DNA from 4 places in the Rhizobium sp. 05L429 genome. Region 2 is predicted to be linked to each of the others. Evidence: predicted binding sites of a transcription regulator. Region 2 holds the regulator's gene; each other region holds the start of a gene.
The links. Region 2 encodes PhoB, which activates phosphate uptake and scavenging genes when phosphate is short. Its sites were predicted from a motif close to TGTCATNNANCTGTCAT; they were not measured.

Region 1 (6,369 bases), on a different contig from region 2:
GATTTCGTGCAGAACATGAACCCGATCAACATGCTGATGGCCTCCGACGTCATGCAGCCCGGGCTTGGCGATGCGGCAATCGGCATGTCGGTCAGCGCCACCGCGCGCCCCACGACGCCGCTTGTCGATATCCTCGACGCCCTCGCCCGCCAGCCCGGCAGCATCGGCGTGGTCGACAACGGCCAGATCGTCGGCACGATCTCAGCGCAGGATGTCGTGACCGGCCTCACGCGGCACAAGCGGAAGGAATAAGCATGTCGCGCAAAAGTGTGCAGCGGTCTTTGCGATAACTGCACGCGAAAGCGAATATGGTCGCCAAAAGCCGCTCGATCAAAACGGATACTTTAGACTTGATCCTTTAACTCCGCTTTGCCACAACGCGGGTATGAAAGAACCGTCCTCTACGCTTCGCGAAACCGACGATGAGGCCCGCAAGCTGGCGCGCACCCTGTTGCGCTCCGCCCGCTATGCGGCCCTTGCCGTTCTCGATCCTGAAACCGGCTTTCCCTTCGCAAGCCGGGTTCTTCTCGGCACCGACATAGACGGCGTGCCCGTTATCCTCGTTTCCGCGCTCTCGACCCACACGAAAGCGCTCGCCGCCGATGTCAGGGCCTCGCTCCTGACCGGCGAGCCCGGCAAGGGCGATCCACTCGCCTATGCCCGCCTGACGACCCAATGCCGCGCAGAACAGGTGGAGCGGGACACGCTCCTCCACGCGCGCATCCGCACCCGTTTCCTCGATCGTCACGCCAAGGCGAAACTCTATATCGATTTCCCGGATTTCCGTTTCTTCCGCCTCATCCCGCAATCGGCCAGCCTCAATGGCGGCTTCGGCCGTGCCTACATTTTGGACGGCAGCGATCTTGTGATTCACTCCCAGGCAAATGACGACATCGCTGAAAAAGCTGACGCTGCAGTGCAAGATTTAGTAGCGCGCCACCCGGACCTGATGTTAGCGCTGACATCGCGGCTGAAGGCACCTGAAGCAGGCCCCTGGCGCATATGTGGGGTCGATTCGTCAGGTTTTGATATGATTTCAGGTGACTTATTGTTGCGTTACGAGTTCGATATACCCGCAGAGGATTTAGGTCACATTTGTTCAAACATATCTAAAATAGCATACCTGATACCTTAAATTTAGGTATATACAATCTTCAAGCCCAATTGCTAGTTTTCGCTGTCAGTCAAATAACCGTCTGACGGCCTGTGCCTGTACGGATGATGTACGTTTCGCATTAGGAAGAAGAAATATGGAAACCTCTGATTTGGCCGAGCACACCAATGTGGCGGCAGCTTTATTATCGGCCATGGCCAACCCCAAGCGTTTGCTGATCCTCACCAGCCTGGTAAAGGGAGAAGTGCCTGTCGGCGTTCTCGCCACCCAGGTCGGCCTGAGCCAGTCGGCCCTCTCCCAGCATCTGTCGAAATTGCGCGCTCAGAAGCTGGTCAAGACCCGTCGTGATGCACAGACGATCTACTATTCAAGCAACTCCGAGCCAGTCATGAAAATCCTCGCAACACTCGAGGATATCTACGTGACGCAGAACCGGAGCAGGTCTGCAGCCTGATGTCAGTGCTGACATGACGTCAGCCTGAGCAGCGTCCCGAAGGAAATGTTTCCGCGGACGCCGCTTGTGCTATTTTTCAGCACACAAAGCTTAGAGACCGGCAACTCGCAAGAGTTGCCGGTCTCGTTTGATTGAGACAAGGCAGGGTTAGCTGCCCACCACTCCGTTATTGCCGCGTGTCAGCACGACGAGCGACGGACGGGCCGGCACGCCCGGCTTGAAGTCCGGCCAGTTGGTGCCGGCATCTTCCATCGAGGTTGCGTCCTCGTTGTCGGCCATGCGCAATTCGCCCGGATGCTGGACCGAGAGGAATACGCTGGAGCCGTCGGAAGTGAAGGTCGGCGAGCAAGTCTCCGAACCGACAGGCGCGATATAGATGAGCTTCGGCAGGGCGCGCCCCGGACCTTCCGTATCCATCACATAGACGGAATCGGCAATGCCTTCTGGCGGCGGACCGTCAGTGGTCACCCAAAGGCGGCCTGCCGGATCGACAGCCAGGTTATCGGGGTCGGTGAACCAGCCGGCCGAGGTGGTCGCCGGATGGAACATCGCCTGGTCTTCGGGCTTAGCCGGATCGCCGCAGAGAACGAAGACATCCCATTTGAAGCTCTCGGCTGCGTAGTCCGGCTTGTCCGGACCGCCGGGAGCCACCAGTTCCAGCAGATGTCCATGCGGGTTGGGGCCACGCGGATTGGCGACGTTGACCTGTTCCTTCTCGTCGTCACCCTGGCCCTTCGGCAGGCGATCCTCGTTCTCGGTCATGGCGACATAGAGTTTGCCGGTGCCGAGATGCGGAATGAAGCCTTCCGGGCCGTCCATCGGCGTAGCAGCAACCAAGTCCGCTGCAGCGCGCGTGGCGAGAACGACGTCGGCCTGCGTCCTGAAGCCGGCTTCCGCCGTCAGCGGGCCTTCGCCGGCCACGAGCGGGATCCAGCGCATCGTGCCGTCGCTTTCGAACTTGGCGACCGACAGCGTGCCATGGTCGAGCAGATCCTTGTTGGCGGCGCGATCGCTAGGGTTCCACGGATCGCGGGTGACGAAGCGGTAGATATATTCGAAATCGTCGTCATCGCCCATGAAGACCACGACGCGGCCATCTGGGGCGACGCAACATTGCGCGCCTTCATGCGTCATGCGGCCGAGCGAGGTGCGCTTGACCGGCTTTGCCGAGGGATCGAAAGGATCGATTTCGACCACCCAGTCGAAGCGCATCCACTCGTTCGGCTCTTCCTCGAACTTGAAGCGCGGCTCGACGCGGCTGACGGAATAGATGTCGTTCTCATCCTCGTCCCAGCCCTGGCGTTCGACCAGCTCCTGATTCGGCAGTTTTTTATAGTCGCCGGCAAAGACGTCCATTGCGCCTTCTTCGCCAGAGAGCATCGTGCCCCAGGGCGTGATGCCGCCATTGCAGTTCGAGATCGTGCCGAAAACGACGGTACCGGTCGGATCAGCCTTCGTCTTGAGACGGTCGTCGCCCGCCGCCGGGCCGGAAATGCCGATTTCCGTGCTCATGTGGATGCGGCGGTTATACTTTCCGTCCTTGACCACCTGCCATTGGTTGCCGTCCTTGCGCACTTCCAAAACAGAGACGCCGACAGCCGCCATGACGGCCCGGATCTGATCCTCGGTCATCTTCTCGCGGTAGTTGTCCGCTGTCAGACCCGGAAACATCAGAAAGGGCGTCGCATATTCATGACTGACGACCAGCAGGCCGTGATCGGAGCTCTTCTCGCCCCACGGCAGCGGCAGGAACTGGGTGAAGTCGTTATTGTAGCCGAACTGGCGCTCGGCCGCTTTGCCGTCGAGCTTGGCGACATCGAATTCCGGGCTGTCGGCAAAGAGAGCGTCGCCCCAGCGCACGAGGATCTGGCGCTCGTAACCATCAGGCCAGTGATCGGCGGTGTCGCGCACGCGCTTCAGTTCGGGGAAAGTAAGCGTCGAATCGGCAGCTTCTGCCTTCGTTGCTTCGAGCGCCGGCGCAAAAGCGGCCGCCCCCATGGCTGCAATGAAGCCCTTGAGAACGGTACGGCGACGAACGCCTTCTTCGAGAATGGTGCCGTAGCTCGGCGCAAATGCACGCCGCGGATTGGGGCGCGGTCTGGTTTTCTGGCGGTCCGTCATGACTACCTCCGGTAAAAGTGGTTGAATTTCAAGGAAATGAATGAAATGCCTTCGGCCATTGCGGCCATCGATTTTTGTAGCAATGCCGGGCGAAAGATTGATGACGCTCGAGTGTCCGGGAACGGCAGAGGCGGCGCTTCTTCGGCTTGACGCCTTGCCGGGCGCTGATAATTTGACCGGGCAGTAAAAATAAACGGCGCAAAGCCTTGAACGGGACCGACCGCCAGGAGAACAGCATGTCCAACCGCCTGAATGCAACGCCAAACGACCTTCGCGCCTTTTGGATGCCCTTTACCGCGAACCGCCAGTTCAAGAAGGAACCGCGCCTCTTCGTGAGCGCGAAGGACATGTACTACAAGACCCATGACGGCCGTGAGGTTCTGGACGGTACGGCTGGCCTCTGGTGCGTGAATGCCGGCCACTGCCGTCCGAAGATCACGGAGGCGATCAGCGAGCAGGCGGGCGAACTCGATTACGCCCCGGCCTTTCAGCTCGGCCATCCCAAGGCTTTCGAGCTCGCCAACCGCCTGGTCGACATCGCGCCTGATGGCCTGGACCACGTCCTCTTCACCAATTCTGGCTCTGAATCGGTCGAGACGGCGCTGAAGGTCGCGCTTGCCTATCATCGCGTGAAGGGCAATGGCTCACGCTTCCGCCTGATCGGCCGCGAGCGCGGCTATCACGGCGTCAACTTCGGCGGCATCTCGGTCGGCGGCATCGTCACCAACCGCAAGATGTTCGGCACGCTGCTGACCGGCGTTGACCACATGCCGCACACCCACCTGCCAGGCAAGAACAACTTCACCCGCGGCGAACCCGAAATTGGCGGCGATATTGCCACCGAACTCGAGCGCATCGTCACCCTGCATGACGCCTCCACGGTCGCCGCCGTGATCGTCGAGCCGGTCGCCGGCTCCACCGGCGTTCTCATCCCGCCGAAGGGTTATCTGCAGAAGCTGCGCGACATCTGCACCAAGCACGGCATTCTGCTGATCTTCGACGAAGTCATCACCGGTTTCGGTCGTTTGGGTGCTCCTTTCGCGGCCCAGTATTACGACGTGAAGCCCGACATCATGGTCACCGCCAAGGGCCTGACCAACGGCGTCATCCCGATGGGCGCCGTCTTCGTCACCTCGGAAATCCATGATGCCTTCATGAACGGCCCCGAGCACATGATCGAGTTCTTCCATGGCTATACCTATTCCGGGAACCCGATCGCCTCGGCCGCAGCACTCGCGACGCTCGACACCTACAAGGAAGAAGGCCTGCTGACCCGCGCAGCCGAGCTTTCCGACTACTGGGCCGATGCGCTGCACTCGCTGAAGGATTGCCCTAATGTCATCGACATCAGAAATACCGGCCTTATCGGCGCGATCGAACTCGACCCGATCGCCGGTGAGCCGACCAAGCGCGCCTTCACGGCCTTCCTCAAGGCTTACGAAAGCGGACTTTTGATCCGCACGACAGGCGACATCATCGCGCTCTCCCCGCCGTTGATCATCGAGAAGAAGCACATCGACGAGCTCTTCGGCAAGCTGCGTACGATCCTGCAGAACAACATCTGATCTCGATAGTCCCGACTTGAATTCAAGGGCGAGGCTCCGGCCTCGCCTTTTCTTTTGATGTCGGCGACCTTGATCGCGTTATCGGTCTCCGGTGTCAGGGATTTCCTCCAGACAGGGCAAACCAACCCAATGGAGATCCCATGCCAAGACTGGTCTTTATTCTCCCCCTGCTCCTGCTGCTGGTATCGGCAGCACATGCCGGAACCGGCTTCCGTGAAATCACCCTGCCCGGCAAAAACACCGATCGTCCCGTCCATGTCAGCATCTGGTATCCGACGGCATCAGATGCCGCCCCAGTCCTTCTCGGCGAAACGCCGGCCTTTATCGGCCAGCCCGTCATCAGGGATGCCGAACCCGTGCCCGGCCCACATCCGTTGGTCGTGCTCTCCCATGGCTATGGCGGAAGCTGGCGCAACCTCGCCTGGCTCGCCGCCGATCTCGTGCACGCAGGCTATGTCGTCGCTGCACCCGATCATCCCGGCACGACCACATTCGATATGCGGAAGTCTGACGCTGTCGAATTATGGAGGCGCCCCGGCGATCTCAGCCGCACGATCGATGCGCTGCTCGACAATGCGGATCTGACGGGCGGCGTGGCATCCGATCGGATTGCCGCGATCGGCCATTCGCTCGGCGGCTGGACGGTCGTCGAACTGGCAGGCGGTCGTTTCGATGCGGCTGTTGTGACGAAGAATTGCATGGCCGACTTCGGCCAGCTCTATTGCAGGATATTCGACGCACTGGGCATCGGGCGCGATGCCTCCTCCAGTGCTGCGCTGGCCGCCGATCTCAGCGATCCGAGAATCCGTGCCGTCGTGTCACTCGATCTCGGACCCGGTCGTGGGCTGACACCAGCGAGCCTCTCGGCAATCCATATCCCCATGATGGTGCTGGGTGCTGCGGCAGATGTCGACGCGGACACGGCAACCAGGGCGGACATAGCCGCCACCAACAAGGATTCCGGCTACGTGGCCCGCTATCTGCCGCCAGCGACCACCACCTACAGCCTTATCCCGGGATCGCTGCATTTCAGCTTCATGCAGCCTTGCAAGCCCGGCGCCGCCGAGTTGATCGAGAAAGAGGCGCCAGGCGAAAGCATCGTCTGCCGAGACGGT
Region 2 (3,317 bases):
CGCGAAAACACCGTGACCGCCCTGATCGGCCCCTCGGGCTGCGGCAAGTCCACCTTCCTGCGGTCGCTGAACCGCATGAACGACACGATCGACGGCTGCCGCGTCACCGGCAAGATCACGCTCGATAGCGACGACATCTACGATCCCGACATCGACGTCGTCGAACTTCGCGCCCGCGTCGGCATGGTCTTCCAGAAGCCGAACCCGTTCCCGAAGACGATCTATGAAAACGTTTCTTACGGTCCGCGCATCCATGGCCTTGCCAAGTCCAAGGCCGACCTCGACCAGATTGTCGAGACGAGCCTGCAGCGCGCCGGCCTCTGGAATGAGGTCAAGGATCGCGTGCATGAATCCGGCACCGGCCTTTCCGGCGGTCAGCAGCAGCGTCTGTGCATCGCACGCGCCGTTGCCGTCAGCCCGGAAGTCATCCTGATGGACGAGCCCTGCTCGGCGCTCGACCCGATCGCAACTGCCAAGGTCGAAGAGCTGATCCACGAGCTGCGTGAAAACTACACGATCGTCATCGTGACGCATTCCATGCAGCAGGCCGCTCGCGTATCGCAGCGCACGGCTATGTTCCACCTCGGCAACCTGGTCGAGGAGAACGATACCGACAAGATGTTCACCAACCCGGACGATCCGCGTACCCAGGACTACATCATGGGTCGCTTCGGCTGATTTTGGCGATGTGAAGCCTTCCCGATTTTCGAGGACAAAGCCCCATGGCATCAACACATATTTTCTCTGCTTACGATGACGATCTGAAATTCCTGTCCCGGCGCATTTCCGAGATGGGTGGTCTTGCCGAACAGATGGGCGGCGACGCTGTCCGCGCGCTCGTCAACGGCGATACCGCGCTTGCTCAGAAGGTCATTTCCGACGATGTGATCCTCGATCACGCCGAGCGCGAGATCAACGACAAGGCGATCGTCACGATCGCCCGTCGCCAGCCGATGGCCTCCGACCTTCGCGAGATCATGGGTTCGATCCGCATCGCCGCCGACCTCGAGCGCGTCGGCGATCTCGGCAAGAACACGGCAAAGCGCGTCATCGCGGTGCAGAGCACCGGCGTTCCGCGCAAGCTCGCCCGCGGCCTCGAGCATCTCTCCGAACTGGCGCTCGTCCAGCTCAAGGAAGTGCTCGACGTCTACACCAATCGTTCAGCTGACAAGGCGAATGCGATCCGCGAACGCGACGACGAGATCGACGCGATGTACACTTCGCTGTTCCGCGAACTCCTGACCTACATGATGGAAGATCCGCGCAACATCACGAGCTGCACGCATCTTCTCTTCTGCGCCAAGAACATCGAGCGCATCGGCGACCATGCAACCAACATCGCCGAGACGATCTACTACATGGCAACCGGCGCCCAGCCGGAGGGCGAGCGTCCGAAGGACGACAGCTCCAATACCGTTGGTGCGGTGACGGAGTAATCTGGACCTGCCGATTGCGTGCGCGCCCCGCGCTGGGGCGCGCAAGGGTCGCAGCCAATTCCGAGTTCCTGCATGGTCCCTTGCTTAAATCACCCCCGGTTTAAGGATCATGCATTAGGAGACTGACACGCATGATCCCAAGAGTTGCAGTTGTTGAAGATGAAGAGGCACTCAGCGTGCTTCTCCGCTACAATCTCGAGGCTGAAGGTTTCGAGGTGGATACGATCCTCCGTGGCGACGAGGCCGAAATCCGGCTTCAGGAGCGCACCCCGGACCTGCTCATCCTTGACTGGATGCTGCCGGGCGTTTCCGGCATCGAGCTCTGCCGCCGGCTGCGCATGCGGCCGGAAACCGAGCGTCTGCCGATCATCATGCTGACGGCACGCGGCGAAGAGAGCGAGCGCGTTCGCGGTCTCTCGACCGGCGCGGATGACTATGTCGTCAAGCCCTTCTCCACGCCGGAACTCGTTGCCCGCGTCAAGGCGATGCTGCGACGCGCCCGTCCGGAGGTTCTCTCCACCGTTTTGAAGTGTGGTGATATCGAGCTCGATCGCGAAACCCATCGCGTCCATCGCAAGAGCCGCGAAGTCCGCCTCGGCCCGACCGAATTCCGCCTCTTGGAATTCCTGATGTCGTCGCCGGGCAGGGTCTTCTCCCGCTCGCAGCTTCTCGATGGCGTCTGGGGTCACGATATCTACGTGGATGAACGCACCGTCGACGTCCATGTCGGCCGCCTGCGCAAGGCGCTGAATTTCTCCAACATGCAGGATGTCATCCGCACCGTCCGCGGCGCGGGATATTCCATGGAAGCCTGATCCGAGTGATCGGAGGTCACGAACGGGTCGTCTGGGTAACCGGGCGGCCCGTTTGTTTGTTCGGGTGGGCTTTTTAAGAGTAGACGTTGGCTTGCTGACGCCTTGACCGACATGCCCCTTGCATCGCGAGGGCTCAAGCGATGACGGGGACATCTGCTATGCGCCGATTGCGAACATTCTCTGAGCCTTGAGCATCGACTGATTTGGGGCCGGAAGGGGACTGTCGGCTTGCTGGCGCTAGCCAATCGAAGCCGTCACCAAGATGAGCGTGAGCTCTGCTATGGAACTTCAGCATAGCGGATGATGCTCTGATTTTGTACGTTGGCGACTAGTTCATCAGAACGAGACAAAAATCGGCGGAGCAAAGGTGAGGAATTTGAATCGTTGTATCCTAAGGTGAGATCAATTGTCGGAGGCACACCCTCAAGTGCTCTGGCAACGACATTTGGCGTCAGCATATTTTGCGCATAAAGCGGAATAAGCGTTATTCCACCTGTAGACACGACGAGCGACATTGCTGATGGTAGGCCTTCACCTTCGTACTCTGCCTTGAGTGTGATCCCAACGTTCGACGCGTACTCCTGGATCACGGATTGCAAGACCGGAGAAATTCTAGCCGAACTGACGTAAGTTTCGCGGGCAAGATCCTGTGGCCGGATCTTTTTCTGCGACGTCAAGCGATGGTCAGCCGGCAGCACGGCGATCAGTGGCTCCTTGGCTAAAAACTTGAACGACACACCAACACTCTGCGTCTCGGGGCGAAGGAAAGCGACGTCCAGCTTGCCTCGCATCAGTGCCAGAGCAAGGTCCGGGGAAGACTGACTGGACAATATGATTTCAACCTCCGGCGCTTCCTCACGAATAATGCGCAGTGCATGGGGTAGCCACACGACCTCTTGCCCTGCGAGAAAACCGATAGTGAACGACTGCTTTTGCGGCTGCTCTGCCCGCCGGGCCCCTTCCGCAGCCGCCTCGACTTGCAACAACGCCAGCCGCGCGTGATCAAGAAACACTTTACCGGCGGCGGTGAGCGTCACGCCGCGCGGCTGCCGTTCCAGCAGTTTTA
Region 3 (6,369 bases), on a different contig from region 2:
GAAGTCGAAGTCTTCTCCCCAATCTGTGGGGAGAAGACATAGCGTTGTCGCGACGATCAGCGCGTCAGATCAAGCGCTGCCGTCAGGTTGCCCATCGGCGGCTCATTGTTCAACGCAAGCGCCTTGTCGCGGGCGAGCAGGCCCGGCAGAACCGGCAGGTCGTATCGGGCGGTGATCAGGCGCAAGATCGAGGTCGTGTCGTACTGGGTATGATCGACCATGCCGCCCTTGGCGTAGGGCGAGATGACGAAGGCCGGGATGCGATTGCCCGGCCCCCAGCGATCGGCCTTCGGCGGGGCAACGTGATCCCAGAAACCACCGTTTTCGTCATAGGTGACGATGACCAGCATGTGCTCCCATTGCGGGCTCTTTTCGAGATGCGAGACCAAGTCCGCGAGGTGCTGGTCGCCGCTCGAAACATCGGCATAACCGCCATGCTCGTTGAGGTTGCCCTGCGGTTTGTAGAAGGAAACGGCCGGCAGCTTACCGTCGTCGATATCCTTCGTGAAGGCTTCGCCGCCGAGGCCGCCATCCTTCAGATGCTCGGCGCGGGCGGGCGTGCCCGGCGCGAAATTGGCGAAATAGTTGAACGGCTGATGATGGAACTGGAAGTTCGGCACAGGCGTGGCGTTCTTGCCGTCGAGGGCTGCCTGCCAGGCGCCGCCATACCAGGCCCAGGTGATGCCCTTCAGCGATAGCAGGTCGCCGATGGTGATCTCGTGCTGCGGTGGTAAGGTGTTCGGCTGCGAGGGATCGGCGTAGGCGGCATCGCCATCCTTGGCAGGGGCGTTGGCGCTCGGCTGGTAAGGCGGCTGCATGGTGTTGACGGCGTAGAAATCCGGCGTGAGGTTGCCGTCGGAGACGAATTTCGGAGCGCCGTCGAGGGCCGATTTCGGGCCGTTGTCGGCCGGGATCAGCGAGATGCCGTCAGCATCCACCTTGGCGATGGTCGGCTTGGCCGGGCTCTTGTCCGCATCGGCATAATAGGGCGCGCAGGCGCAGATCAACTGGAAGTGATTGAAGAAGGAGCCGCCGAAGCCGCCCTGGAAGAAATTATCGGCGATGACGTATTTCTTGGCGACCTGCCACATGGGCAGGATCGAGCCGTCATAGTGGCCCATGACGAGGCTGCCGGAATCGGCCCAGGCGACGAACTTGTCGTTCTTGCCGCCGTCGATCTGCATCTGCTCCTGATAGAAGCGGTGCCAGAGGTCACGGGTGATGACATTTGTCGCCTGCGCGAAGCCTCTGGGATCGTCGATCGAGAAGACGGCATTGGCGAGGTGAGCGGACTGCGCCTCGGTGATTGCGGGCGTCACACCCTTGGCGGTCAGGCCGCCCCAGGAAGGCGGCAGCTCCGCCAGCGGCGCGCCGTCGCGATCGAGCTGGCGTGCCTGGCTTTCGCTGGCATTGGCGAGGCCATTGGCGCCCGGAAAGCTGCCATAGAGGTTATCGAAACTGCGGTTTTCGGCGTAGATGACAACGATATTCTCGATCTTGTCCATGCCTGCAGGTGCGGCAAGGGCGGCTGTGGCTGATACCAGCGGCAGCAGGGCCGAACCGGCCAGCGAAAGATTGCGCAGGAACTTCAGTCTGGTCATGGCGGGGGATACCTCATGGCTAAGGGGGCGTGGCTAGAGGAGCGCCCGGCGGAAATAGAAAGACCGAGCGCAAGCGAGACGCTATTCCCGCCGTCTATCAACTTTGTGACATTGGGCAGGTCGCACCTGCGGTCGAAAGGCGCGCGTCATCAATCTGTTGCAGTCAGGTTCGATCATGGGGGTAGACGATGTTAACTCATTGGAATCTTTCATATGGCGGCAAAGATTATCTGGCTCTTGCGATCCGGTCTGGCGCTCGGTTTGGCCGCCACCGCGCTCGGTTTGAGCCTTCTGCCCCTGCGGCAAAGCAGCGCGACCGTCATCGGGGGCGTGCACCCCGGCCCCATGTCGCGAGCCGACGCCTATGCGCGCGCCGAAGCGCTTACGGAGCTCGGCCGCAAAATGTTCTTCGATGCCTCGCTTTCCGCCTCCGGCGTGCAGGCCTGCGCCTCCTGCCACGATCCACATCATGGCTTCGCTCCGGCTGGCGCAACGCCGGTCGAAATGGGCGGGCCGCATATGGACCAGCCGGGCATGCGTGCCGTGCCGACGCTACGCTACCTGCAGGCCACACCCTCCTTCACCGAACACTTCTACGATTCCGAGGACGAAGGCGACGAGAGCATCGACAACYGGCCGACCGGCGGCCTGACCTGGGATGGGCGCGTGGACCACGGCTCCGATCAGGCGAAGATCCCGCTGCTGTCGCCCTTCGAAATGGGCAACAAGGATGAAGCTGAGGTCGTCGCCTCGCTCAACAAGGCGTCCTATGCCGAGGATTTGCGGGCGATTTTCGGCCAGGATGTCTTCGGCAATGCCGGGGATGCCTTTCAGGGTGCAGTTGAGGCGCTCAGCACCTTCGAGCAGAGCGGGCCGGATTTCTACCCCTACTCCAGCCGCTATGACGCCTTCCTCGCCGGCAAGGGCACACTGACGGCGCAGGAGTTGCATGGCCGCGAACTCTTTGAAGATCCGGCCAAGGGCAACTGTTCAAGCTGCCATCTGAGCGAGCCCGCCAATGACGGCGAGCCGCCGCAATTTTCCGATTTCGGCTTCCTAGGGCTGGCTGTGCCGCGCAACATGGCGATCCCGGCCAACAGCAATCCGAACTATCATGATCTCGGCCTTTGCGGACCTGAGCGTACCGACTTCAAGGACCGGGCGGACTATTGCGCGCTGTTCCGCACGCCGACGCTGCGCAATGTGGCGCTGAAGAAGAGCTTCTTCCACAATGGCTACTTCCATTCGCTGCGTGACGTCGTTTCCTTCTACGCCACGCGCGACAGCGATCCCGGCCGCTGGTACCCGAAAAATGCCGACGGCACGATCCGCAAATATGATGACGTTCCGCAGGTCTATTGGGACAATCTCAACCAGGACCCGCCCTTCGGCCGCAAGCCCGGCGATCCACCCGCACTGACGGAATCGGAAATCGACGATATCGTCGCCTTCTTGGGCACGCTGACCGATGCGGACCAGCTTCCAGGCCCGACGCGGCAAGCAATACATTGAATTCAAAAGCAAAGGCCGGAGCGATGCCCCGGCCCTTGTCGATCGATATCACAGAATAATCAGGCAACCGTGACCGGAACTTCGGTCGAGGTGCGCATGGCGTGGCTGTAGGGGCAAACGATGTGGGCTGCGGCAGCGAGCTTTTCGGCGGTTTCACGATCGACGCCGGGGATGTTGACCGTCAGCGCAACTTCGATGCCGAAGCCACCGCCATCTTCACGCGGGCCGATGCCGACGGTTGCGGAAACCGTTGTTTCCTCGGGAATCTTGACCTTTTCCTTGCCGGCTACAAATTTCAAGGCACCAAGGAAGCAGGCCGAGTAACCGGCCGCGAAAAGCTGTTCGGGATTGGTGCCTGTTGCGCCGTCGCCGCCGAGTTCCTTCGGCACGGTCAGCGTGACGTCGAGAACACCGTTTTCGGAAACGGCGCGGCCTGCGCGGCCACCAGTGGCGGAAGCTTTGGTGGTATAGAGAATAGGCATGACAATCTCCTTTGGTTGGCCCCGTTCGTTCGGGTTGAGTTTTTAATAACGCGCAATTAAATTGTACGCAAGTGAATTTTGCAAATTGCATTCGGAATTTGAAAAGAGGACAATGAAGACCTCGGGGATGGCAGACATGAAGGCGAGAACGGCGAAAGTGATCGAGATACCGGAAGAGGAAAAGCGGTTGGAGAAGCAGCTCTGTTTCGCAGTTTATGCGACGGCGCACGCCTTTACCCGCGCCTATAAGCCCATACTCGACAAGGTGGGCCTCACCTATCCGCAATATCTCGTCATGCTGGTGCTTTGGGAAAAGGCAGAACTGCCGGTGAAAACGATCGGCGAGCAGCTCGATCTCGATTCCGGTACGCTCTCCCCTCTCCTCAAGCGGCTGGAGCAGAACGGCCTTATCAGGCGCACCCGCGATTCCCGCGACGAGCGGCAGGTCATCGTGTCGCTGACGCCGAAAGGTCAATCGATGAAGGGCGAGATCAATACGATCATGTCTTCGATCGGCGAGGCGATCGGCTGCACGCTGGAGGAAATGGCCGTCATGCGCGACATGCTGCACCGGCTGCGGGGCAATCTCAACGCAAGCATATAGGCCGAGACATGATCACCGGCTGAAACGGGATGCCCGCGCCAAGCCGGCGCGGGCAGTTTACCTCACTCGGCTGCCTGATAGGCTTGCGGTCGAACTGTTGCGGTCTTCGGGCCGACAGCGGCAAGCAGAGTGATCAGGATCGCCAGCAGCGCCACGAACACGATACCGCCGACGTAAGGATCCCAGCCGAAATGCGGGGCAGCCGCGAAGATTGCGGAGGCCGCCGCGAGCACGATGCCGCCGCCGATCTGGAAGGAGGCAAAGAGCAGGCCGGAGGCAAGACCGGACTTGTCTTCTTCGACATCAGAGAGAGCGGCAACCTGGATTGCCGGATAGGTCATGGCATAACCGACGCCGAGCGGGATCTGGTTGAGAGCAACCAGGATGATCGGATCGATGTGGCCGACCAGCGCCACCCAGAGGATATAGCTCGTTGCCTGCAGGCCGACGCCGACCGCCATCAGGCCGGTCGTGCCGCGGTTCTGCGCAACGGTGGCAAAACGCGGCGCAAGGAACATGACGCAGACGCCGCCGAAGGCAAAGCAGAAGCCGGTGGCAAAGGCCGACCAGCCGATGACATCCTGATAATAGAGCGTTGCGATGAACTGGAAGCCGACATAGGCCCCCTGAAACAGCGCGGCGACGGCATTGGCATGGCTGAGCTTCGCTTTGCGGAAGATATGCAGCGGCACCATGGGATCGACATGGCGCGATTCCACGATCAGGAAGAGAGCGATCAGCACCAGTGACGCCACGAGCGAACCCCAGGTGAAGAAATCGTTCCAGCCTGCGGCCGCAGCATTGGTGATGCCGAAGACGAAAAGCAGAAGGCCGGGGGTAATCGTCAGCGCGCCAGCCCAGTCGAAGTGCTTGCGTCCCTCGCCGCGCCGTTCATCTGGAGGCAGGACGAAGGGGGCGATCGCCAGCGTGAGGATTGCGACCGGAGCGCCCATGACGAGCGTTGCCCGCCAACTCACGAGGGTGGCGGCACCGCCGAGCACCATGCCGAGCACGAAGCCGGTGGCGCCCGTGGAGGCGAAGACGCCGAGCGCCTTTGCCCGTTTCTCGCCCTCGCCGAAGACGGAGAGCAGCAAGGCAAGTGCCGCCGGCGCGGTAAAGGCGGCAGCAATGCCCTTCACCAGACGTGCAGCGATCAGCGTCGGCCCGCTGTCCACGAAGCCACCGGCGATGCTGGCGGCCGCGAAGATGCCGAGCGACCAAAGGAAGACGCGGCGGTGGCCGAAGAGGTCGGCGACACGGCCGCCGAGTAGCAGGAAGCCGCCATAACCCAGCACATAGGCACTGACGGCCCATTGAAGCGAGGTTGCAGGCATACCAAGTTCGGTCTGGATCGCAGGCAGGGCGACCCCGATGGTGGAAACATCCATGGCGTCAAGGAAGTTCGCAGCGCAGAGCAGCAGCAATGCCAAGCTGGCTCCGCGTCGAGATGGGGAATTGGTCATCGATCTCAGTTCCTTCTTTGCTGCCGCCTTCGCCGGGAGGCTGGCGGGCGGCAGGGAACGAGAAAATGTACAGCTTCAAATCCTATTGCAAATTGATAGTAGCCATGCCAGGTATTACCAATAATGATGAATGACGCCACCCTTCGCAAAATCGACCTGAACCTTCTGCTCGCCTTCTCGGTGCTGATGCAGGAGCGCAATGTCAGCCGCGCAGCCGAAAGGCTGCTGCTCGGCCAGCCAGGGCTTTCGGCCGCGCTCAAGCGGCTGCGCGAAGCACTGGACGACGAACTGTTCGTGCGGGTCGGCCGCGGCCTGCAACCGACGGCTCGGGCGCTGGCCATCGCACCGGCAATCGAGGATGCGCTCTCCGGCATCGAACGGGCCATCCGCCCACCGATGAGTTTCGATCCGACAACCTGGCGGGGCGAATTCCGCGTCGGCATGTGCGACAATCTGGAGACCGCCTTCTTCGGCCCGCTGGTCGCACGGCTGCGTGAGCTTGCGCCGGCTGCGCGGCTCGTGGGCGTCGCAGCCGACAAGCGCGATGCGGCGCAGATGCTCGATGACGGCGCGTACGAGTTCAGCATTTCCGTTCATAGCGAACCGGCCTCCTGGCATGTCCGCATGCCGCTTTTCGAGCAGTGTTCGATCGCCATCTACGATCCGCAGCAATTGAAGCTGAAGCCACCGCTCAGCGTCGAGGATTT
Region 4 (6,162 bases), on a different contig from region 2:
GAGAAGGTGGCGGGCGGCAGCTGCCAGAGCGCTTCCGGCAGGTTGAGCTTTTCGAGCAGTGCGGCGGCTTTTTCCCTGGCGCTGGCGGCGGCTTCGCCACGTGCGAGCAGCGGCTCGGCGACCACGTCGATCGCCGCAACGCGCGGCACGGTGCGCAGGAACTGGCTGACATAGCCGAGCGTCTGGCGCCGCACGTCGAGAATGGTGCGCGGGTCGGCGGCGGCGAGGTCGACGATCTTGCCCTTGTGGTCGACAAGGATCTGTCCGGTATCGACGGCATAATTGCCGTAGATCATCTTGAGCAGCGAGCTTTTGCCGATGCCCGAGGGGCCGCCAAGCACGACGCATTCGCCCGATGCAACCGAGAAGGTGACATCGGAAACGACCGGCAGCTTGAGGCCGTCGCGCAGGTGCATGATGAAGCTCTTGGCGACTTCTGAAACGACGAGAGGCGTTGCCATGATTTAAACCTGCAGGATCGAGGAAACGAGGAGCTGGGTATAGGGCTCGCGCGGGTCGTCCAGCACCCGGTCGGTCAGACCCTGCTCGATGACGAAGCCGTCCTTCATCACCATCATGCGATGCGACAGGAGGCGGGCGACGGCGAGATCGTGGGTGACGATGATGGCCGAGAGGCCGAGATCGTTGACGAGACCACGCACGAGATCGAGCAGGCGCGCCTGCACCGAGACGTCGAGACCGCCGGTCGGCTCATCCATGAACACGAGGCGCGGGCCGGTCACGAGATTGCGGGCGATCTGCAGGCGCTGGCGCATGCCGCCGGAGAAAGCGCGCGGCTGGTCGTCGATGCGGCCGGTATCGATCTCGACGCGCTCCAGCCAGTCGATGGCGGTGGAGCGGATCTTGCCGTAATGGCGATCGCCGATCGCCATCAGCCGCTCGCCGACATTGGCGCCGGCAGAGACTGTCATGCGCAGCCCGTCAGCCGGGTTCTGGTGCACGAAGCCCCAGTCCGTCCGCATCAGGAAGCGGCGCTCGGCTTCGCTCATGTGGTAGAGGTCGCGATAGTTGCCGTCGCGCATGTGATACTCGACGCTGCCGGTGGTCGGCATCAGCCGGGTGGAGATGCAGTTGAGCAGCGTCGTCTTGCCAGAGCCGGATTCGCCGACGATGGCGAGCACTTCGCCGGGCCAGAGCTCGAAGGAGACATTCCGGCAGCCGATGCGGTTGCCGTAGAACTTCGAGAGGTCATTGACTTTGAGAAGCGGTATATCGGTCATTCTGCAGCCTCCCGGGCCAGCATTTCGCCGGCATGTCCGTGCGCGCGGCGGTCTTCGCAATGGTCGGTATCGGAGCAGACGAACATGCGCCCGCCCTTGTCGTCGAGGATCACCTCGTCGAGGTAGACCTCCTCGGCGCCACACAGCGCGCATGGTTTGCCGAAGCGCTGGATCTCGAAGGGATGGTCCTCGAAGTCCAGGCTGACGACGTCGGTATAGGGCGGCACGGCATAGATGCGCTTTTCGCGCCCGGCGCCGAAAAGCTGCAGCGCTTCCGACCTGTGCATCTTCGGATTATCGAATTTCGGCGTCGGCGAGGGATCCATGACATAGCGGCCATGAACCTTGACCGGATAGGCATAGGTCGTGGCGATACGGCCGTTGCGGGCGATATCCTCGTAGAGCTTCACATGCATGAGGCCGTATTCCTCGAGCGCATGCATCTTGCGTGTTTCTGTCTCGCGCGGTTCGAGGAAGCGCAGCGGTTCCGGGATGGGCACCTGATAGACGAGCACCTGGCCTTCGCCGAGCTTGTCCTCAGGAATGCGGTGGCGTGTCTGAATGATCGTCGCATCCTTGGTGTGCGTCGTGACCGCGACATTGGCGACCTTCTGGAAGAAGGCGCGGATGGAGACCGCGTTCGTCGTGTCGTCTGCACCCTGGTCGATGACCTTGAGAACGTCCTCAGGTCCGATGATCGAGGCCGTTACCTGCACACCGCCGGTACCCCAGCCGTAAGGCATCGGCATTTCTCTTGACGCAAAGGGTACCTGATAGCCGGGAATGGCGATCGCCTTCAGGATCGCGCGGCGGATCATGCGCTTGGTCTGTTCGTCGAGATAGGCGAAATTGTAGGTGGCGAGATCACTCATTCGGCGGCCTCCTTTTGGGTCTCGCCGCTGTTGCGGGCGGCTTCGAATTCGCGGCGCATGCGGCGGACGAGGTCGAGTTCGGCCTGGAAGTCCACATAATGCGGAAGCTTCAGGTGCTCGACGAAGCCAGTCGCCTGCACATTGTCGGAATGGGAAATGACGAATTCCTCGTCCTGTGCCGGCGCGGTGATGTCCTCGCCAAGCTCTTCAGCTCGCAATGCGCGATCGACGAGTGACATGGCCATCGCCTTGCGCTCGCTCTGGCCGAAGACCAGGCCGTAACCGCGGGTAAACTGCGGCGGAGCCTTGGCCGAACCCTTGAACTGGTTGACCATCTGGCATTCGGTGAGTTGGATCGTTCCAAGTGAAACGGCAAAGCCGAGTTCCGGCACATCGAATTCCACCTCGACTTGCCCGATGCGGATTTCACCGGTGAAGGGGTGATTGCGGCCATAGCCGCGCTGGGTGGAATAGCCGAGAGCCAGCAGGAAACCCTCGTCGCCGCGGGCAAGCGCCTGCAGACGAAGATCCCGCGTCATCGGGAATTCCATCGGTTCGCGCGTCAGGTCGCCCGTTTCGTGGTCTTCAGGAAGCTCACCGTCATTTTCGATCAGGCCTTCCTGACCGAGGATTTCGGAGACGCGCATGACGCGGCCGGTCTCGGCCTCGCGCTGCGCCGGCTCTTCCACGGCTTCATCCGTCAAGAGCGAGGGATCGAGCAGGCGGTGCGTATAGTCGAAGGTGGGCCCGAGCAGCTGGCCGCCCGGAAGATCCTTGTAGGTGGCGGAGATGCGGCGTTCGATCTCCATATTTGCGGTATCGAGCGGCTTGGAATAACCGAAGCGCGGCAAAGTCGTGCGGTAGGCGCGCAGCAGGAAGATCGCCTCGATCATGTCGCCGCGCGACTGGCGTACGGCAAGGGCTGCGAGCGTGCGATCGTAGAGCGAGGCTTCGGCCATGACGCGATCGACGGCGAGGGCAAGCTGTTCGACGATCTGCTCGATGCCGATCGCCGGCACGGAACGGTCGCCGCGCCGGCGGTCGGCGAGCAGGCGGTGAGCATTGGCGATGGCGGCCTCGCCACCCTTGACGGCAACATACATGAGCTCAGATCTCCGTTGCTGTGATCTTGGTGGTGCGCGGCAGGCAGAGGAAACGCTTGCCCGCCGTCAGCACGATGTCGATGCCGCGCGGGAAGAGGGCGCGGTTTTCCGTCCACAGGCGCAGGAACGTTTCCGGCAGGCCGACAGGCGCGATCTCGGTCACGCTCTGGATGCCCGGACCCATCAGCGCCAGACGGCGCCCGCCTTCGAGGTCGGCAAGCTCGATCACCACTGTCGTGGAGCGATCGGGATATTCCTGCGTGCCGGCGGCAAACAGGCCGAAGGTGGAGATCATCGTGCCGGCCTCGACGAAGGCGAAGCGCGCCTCGGCCTTCTCGGCCGTCAGCGGTGCGCCGGTGTGGAAGCCAAGCCATTCCGGAATCGCCGACCTGGCAAGTCCGGCCGAAAGCCAGACGGGCGTGTCGTGGTCGCAGAGCGTCAGGCCGATCGCGCCGGCGGCAATGCCGAGCGGTGCGGGCGCCGTCACTTCGGCCGCCACCGTCTGGATCGTGCCGGGCCGGGCCATGCCGTCCATCAGCATCTTGAACACGCTTTGGGCCTCGAATACCGGCTCGGCGAAGCCGCCGGTCAGAACATCGGTCTTGGCGCTCATCAGTTGTCTCCCCGCACCATGGTGAAGAAATCGACGCGGGTCGCGGCCGTCTCCTCGGCCTTGCGACCGGCCTCGGCGGTTATGCGGCTTGATATCGGCGACAGCAGCCTGTCCTCGATGAAGCCCTTGGTGGCTTCCTCCTGCCAGAGCGCATCGAAGATCGCCGAAAGGCGTGCCTTCTCGCGGTCGGTTCCGAGCGCCTGCGCATGGCCGACGGAGCCGGAGGCAAGGCGCACCGTCGCCCGCGTCACCGTGACCTCGCCGAGATTGAAGGGCGCCCCGCCGCCGCCGATGCGGCCGCGAACCATGACGAGGCCCGTTTCCGGGCCGCGCACCGGCTGTGCCGCCGGCTTTTCGGCAAGCGCATCCCACGCCGCCAGCAATTCTTGCCTCTCAGCGCGCGCCAGCAGATCGACGGTGCGTTTGCGTCCGTTGTCTGTCTGCGCCGCAGCCTCTGTCTTCTCTGCTGCCGTCATCGTCTTTTCCTCGAAATGTCTATTGATATAGACAACCATACAAGCTATACCTATCCCTAAATCGGCGAGGTGACAAGCGTGTGACACGACACGTCCAAAATTGGCCGGGCTTGAAGAGGTTCGGGCCACGAAATGATCAGGGAAGGGGTGTAATGGCAGGCATAAAGCAGGTGCAGCGGCAGACGGGCGTAGCGCTCTGGCGGCAGATCGCCGACAGGATCCGCGAGGCGATCGGCAGCGGCGCATACGATGCGACTGGCATGGTGCCGCCGGAAACCGCTCTCGCGACGCAGTTCGGCGTCAACAGGCATACCGTGCGCAGCGCGTTGGCCGCGCTTGCCCAAGAAGGCATCGTCCGGGCTGTGCAGGGTCGTGGCACGCTGATCGAGCGCAAGGAGCGCCTGAACTTCCCGATCAGCCGCCGGACACGCTTTACAGATGGCCTCAGGGACCAGGCGCGCGAAACGCATGCGCTGCTGCTCGGCCACGCAGAGGAGGTCGCCGACGCCGAGGTCGCCCGCTGGCTGCGCATCGAACAGGGCACGCCTGTCATCCGGCTGGAAACGGTGCGCGACGCGGATAAACGGCCTGTCGCCCGCGGCACGAGCTGGTTCCCGGCCGCCCGTTTTGCCGGCATCGGCGAGATCTATCGCAAGACGGAATCGATCACCAAGGCTTTTGCCGCCCTCGGACTGTCGGACTATGTGCGCGCCACGACCGAGATCACCGCCACCCACGCCGATTCCGGCGACATCGCCGACCTGGAGCTGACGCCGGGCGCCGTGCTCCTGATCACCAAGGCGATGAACACCGATCTGGAAGGCGTGCCGGTGCAATATTCGATCAGCCGCTTTGCGGCAGACCGCGTCCAGTTCACCATCGAGAACTGAAAACGAAAAAGGCCGGGCGCGAGCCCAGCCTTGAACCTATCGATGCCTGGTCGCGATCAGTGCGCGCCGGACATGTCGCCGAGCACTTCCTTGGAAGCAACGGTCGAGTCTGCCTTCAGCTTGTAGACTATGGGCACACCCGTCGCCAGATTCAGCGAGAGAACCTGCTCGCGGGTGAGGCGGTCGAGAACCATGACGAGCGAACGCAGCGAATTGCCGTGCGCGGCAACCAGCACCTTTTCGCCGCGCAGGACGCGCGGAAGAATTTCCGTCAGATAGTAAGGCCAGACGCGGGCGCCGGTATCGCGCAGGCTTTCGCCGCCCGGAGGCGGGACATCATAGGAGCGGCGCCAGACATGCACCTGCTCTTCGCCCCACTTGGCGCGGGCATCATCCTTGTTGAGGCCGGAGAGATCGCCGTAGTCGCGCTCGTTGAGCGCCTGGTCGCGGATCGTCTCGAGATCAGGCTGGCCGACCTTGTCGAGGATGAGCGTCAGCGTGTGCTGCGCGCGCACCAGTGCCGACGTGAAGGCGATATCGAACTTGATGCCGTAGTCGGCTAGTGCCTGGCCGCCGGTCGTGGCTTCCTGGATGCCGAGCTCGGTCAGATCAGGGTCCTTCCAGCCGGTGAAGAGATTCTTGAGATTCCAGTCGCTCTGGCCGTGGCGAACGAGGACGAGGGTACCGCTCATGAAAAATGCCTCCTACAAATGGTCAATGGGAAGAAAGCCCGAGAACGTCGAGCATGGAATAGTGCCCCGGTTTCTTGTCKCGCGCCCAAAGGGCGGCCTTGATGGCGCCCCGCGCGAAAATCGAACGGTCGGTTGCGCTATGCGAAAGCGTAACGGTTTCGCCTTCGCCGGCAAAGAGCACCGAATGCTCGCCGATGACGGAGCCGCCGCGCAGCGTCGCAAAGCCGATCGTGCCGGCTTCCCGCGCTCCCGTATGGCCGTCGCGCACGCGCACG

Region 1: AC1DNW_RS09270 (PhoX family protein) is a predicted target of PhoB. The motif match lies at 3,779-3,795, and genes of this name have one in related genera.
Region 3: AC1DNW_RS24625 (acid phosphatase) is a predicted target of PhoB. The motif match lies at 1,746-1,762, and genes of this name have one in related genera.
Region 4: phnF (phosphonate metabolism transcriptional regulator PhnF) is a predicted target of PhoB. The motif match lies at 4,375-4,391, and genes of this name have one in related genera.

What each region holds. Positions count from the first base shown of each region.
Region 1 is NZ_JBFTNV010000007.1:69,562-75,930, reverse strand. Features, by position in the region: gene choV (choline ABC transporter ATP-binding protein) at 1-252, shown strand, start outside; gene AC1DNW_RS09280 (HugZ family pyridoxamine 5'-phosphate oxidase) at 386-1,135, shown strand; gene AC1DNW_RS09275 (ArsR/SmtB family transcription factor) at 1,251-1,568, shown strand; gene AC1DNW_RS09270 (PhoX family protein) at 1,716-3,689, opposite strand; gene aptA (omega-aminotransferase AptA) at 3,926-5,254, shown strand; gene AC1DNW_RS09260 (serine aminopeptidase domain-containing protein) at 5,395-6,369, shown strand, end outside.
Region 2 is NZ_JBFTNV010000021.1:10,154-13,470, forward strand. Features, by position in the region: gene pstB (phosphate ABC transporter ATP-binding protein PstB) at 1-678, shown strand, start outside; gene phoU (phosphate signaling complex protein PhoU) at 723-1,436, shown strand; gene phoB (phosphate regulon transcriptional regulator PhoB) at 1,568-2,251, shown strand; gene AC1DNW_RS21225 (LysR family transcriptional regulator) at 2,530-3,317, opposite strand, start outside.
Region 3 is NZ_JBFTNV010000026.1:84,525-90,893, forward strand. Features, by position in the region: gene AC1DNW_RS24625 (acid phosphatase) at 57-1,601, opposite strand; gene AC1DNW_RS24630 (cytochrome-c peroxidase) at 1,815-3,113, shown strand; gene AC1DNW_RS24635 (organic hydroperoxide resistance protein) at 3,173-3,595, opposite strand; gene AC1DNW_RS24640 (MarR family transcriptional regulator) at 3,723-4,199, shown strand; gene AC1DNW_RS24645 (MFS transporter) at 4,262-5,662, opposite strand; gene AC1DNW_RS24650 (LysR substrate-binding domain-containing protein) at 5,786-6,369, shown strand, end outside.
Region 4 is NZ_JBFTNV010000008.1:230,106-236,267, reverse strand. Features, by position in the region: gene phnL (phosphonate C-P lyase system protein PhnL) at 1-461, opposite strand, end outside; gene phnK (phosphonate C-P lyase system protein PhnK) at 465-1,241, opposite strand; gene AC1DNW_RS11370 (alpha-D-ribose 1-methylphosphonate 5-phosphate C-P-lyase PhnJ) at 1,238-2,113, opposite strand; gene AC1DNW_RS11365 (carbon-phosphorus lyase complex subunit PhnI) at 2,110-3,216, opposite strand; gene phnH (phosphonate C-P lyase system protein PhnH) at 3,221-3,829, opposite strand; gene phnG (phosphonate C-P lyase system protein PhnG) at 3,829-4,305, opposite strand; gene phnF (phosphonate metabolism transcriptional regulator PhnF) at 4,458-5,195, shown strand; gene AC1DNW_RS11345 (2,3-bisphosphoglycerate-dependent phosphoglycerate mutase) at 5,252-5,887, opposite strand; gene dapB (4-hydroxy-tetrahydrodipicolinate reductase) at 5,910-6,162, opposite strand, start outside.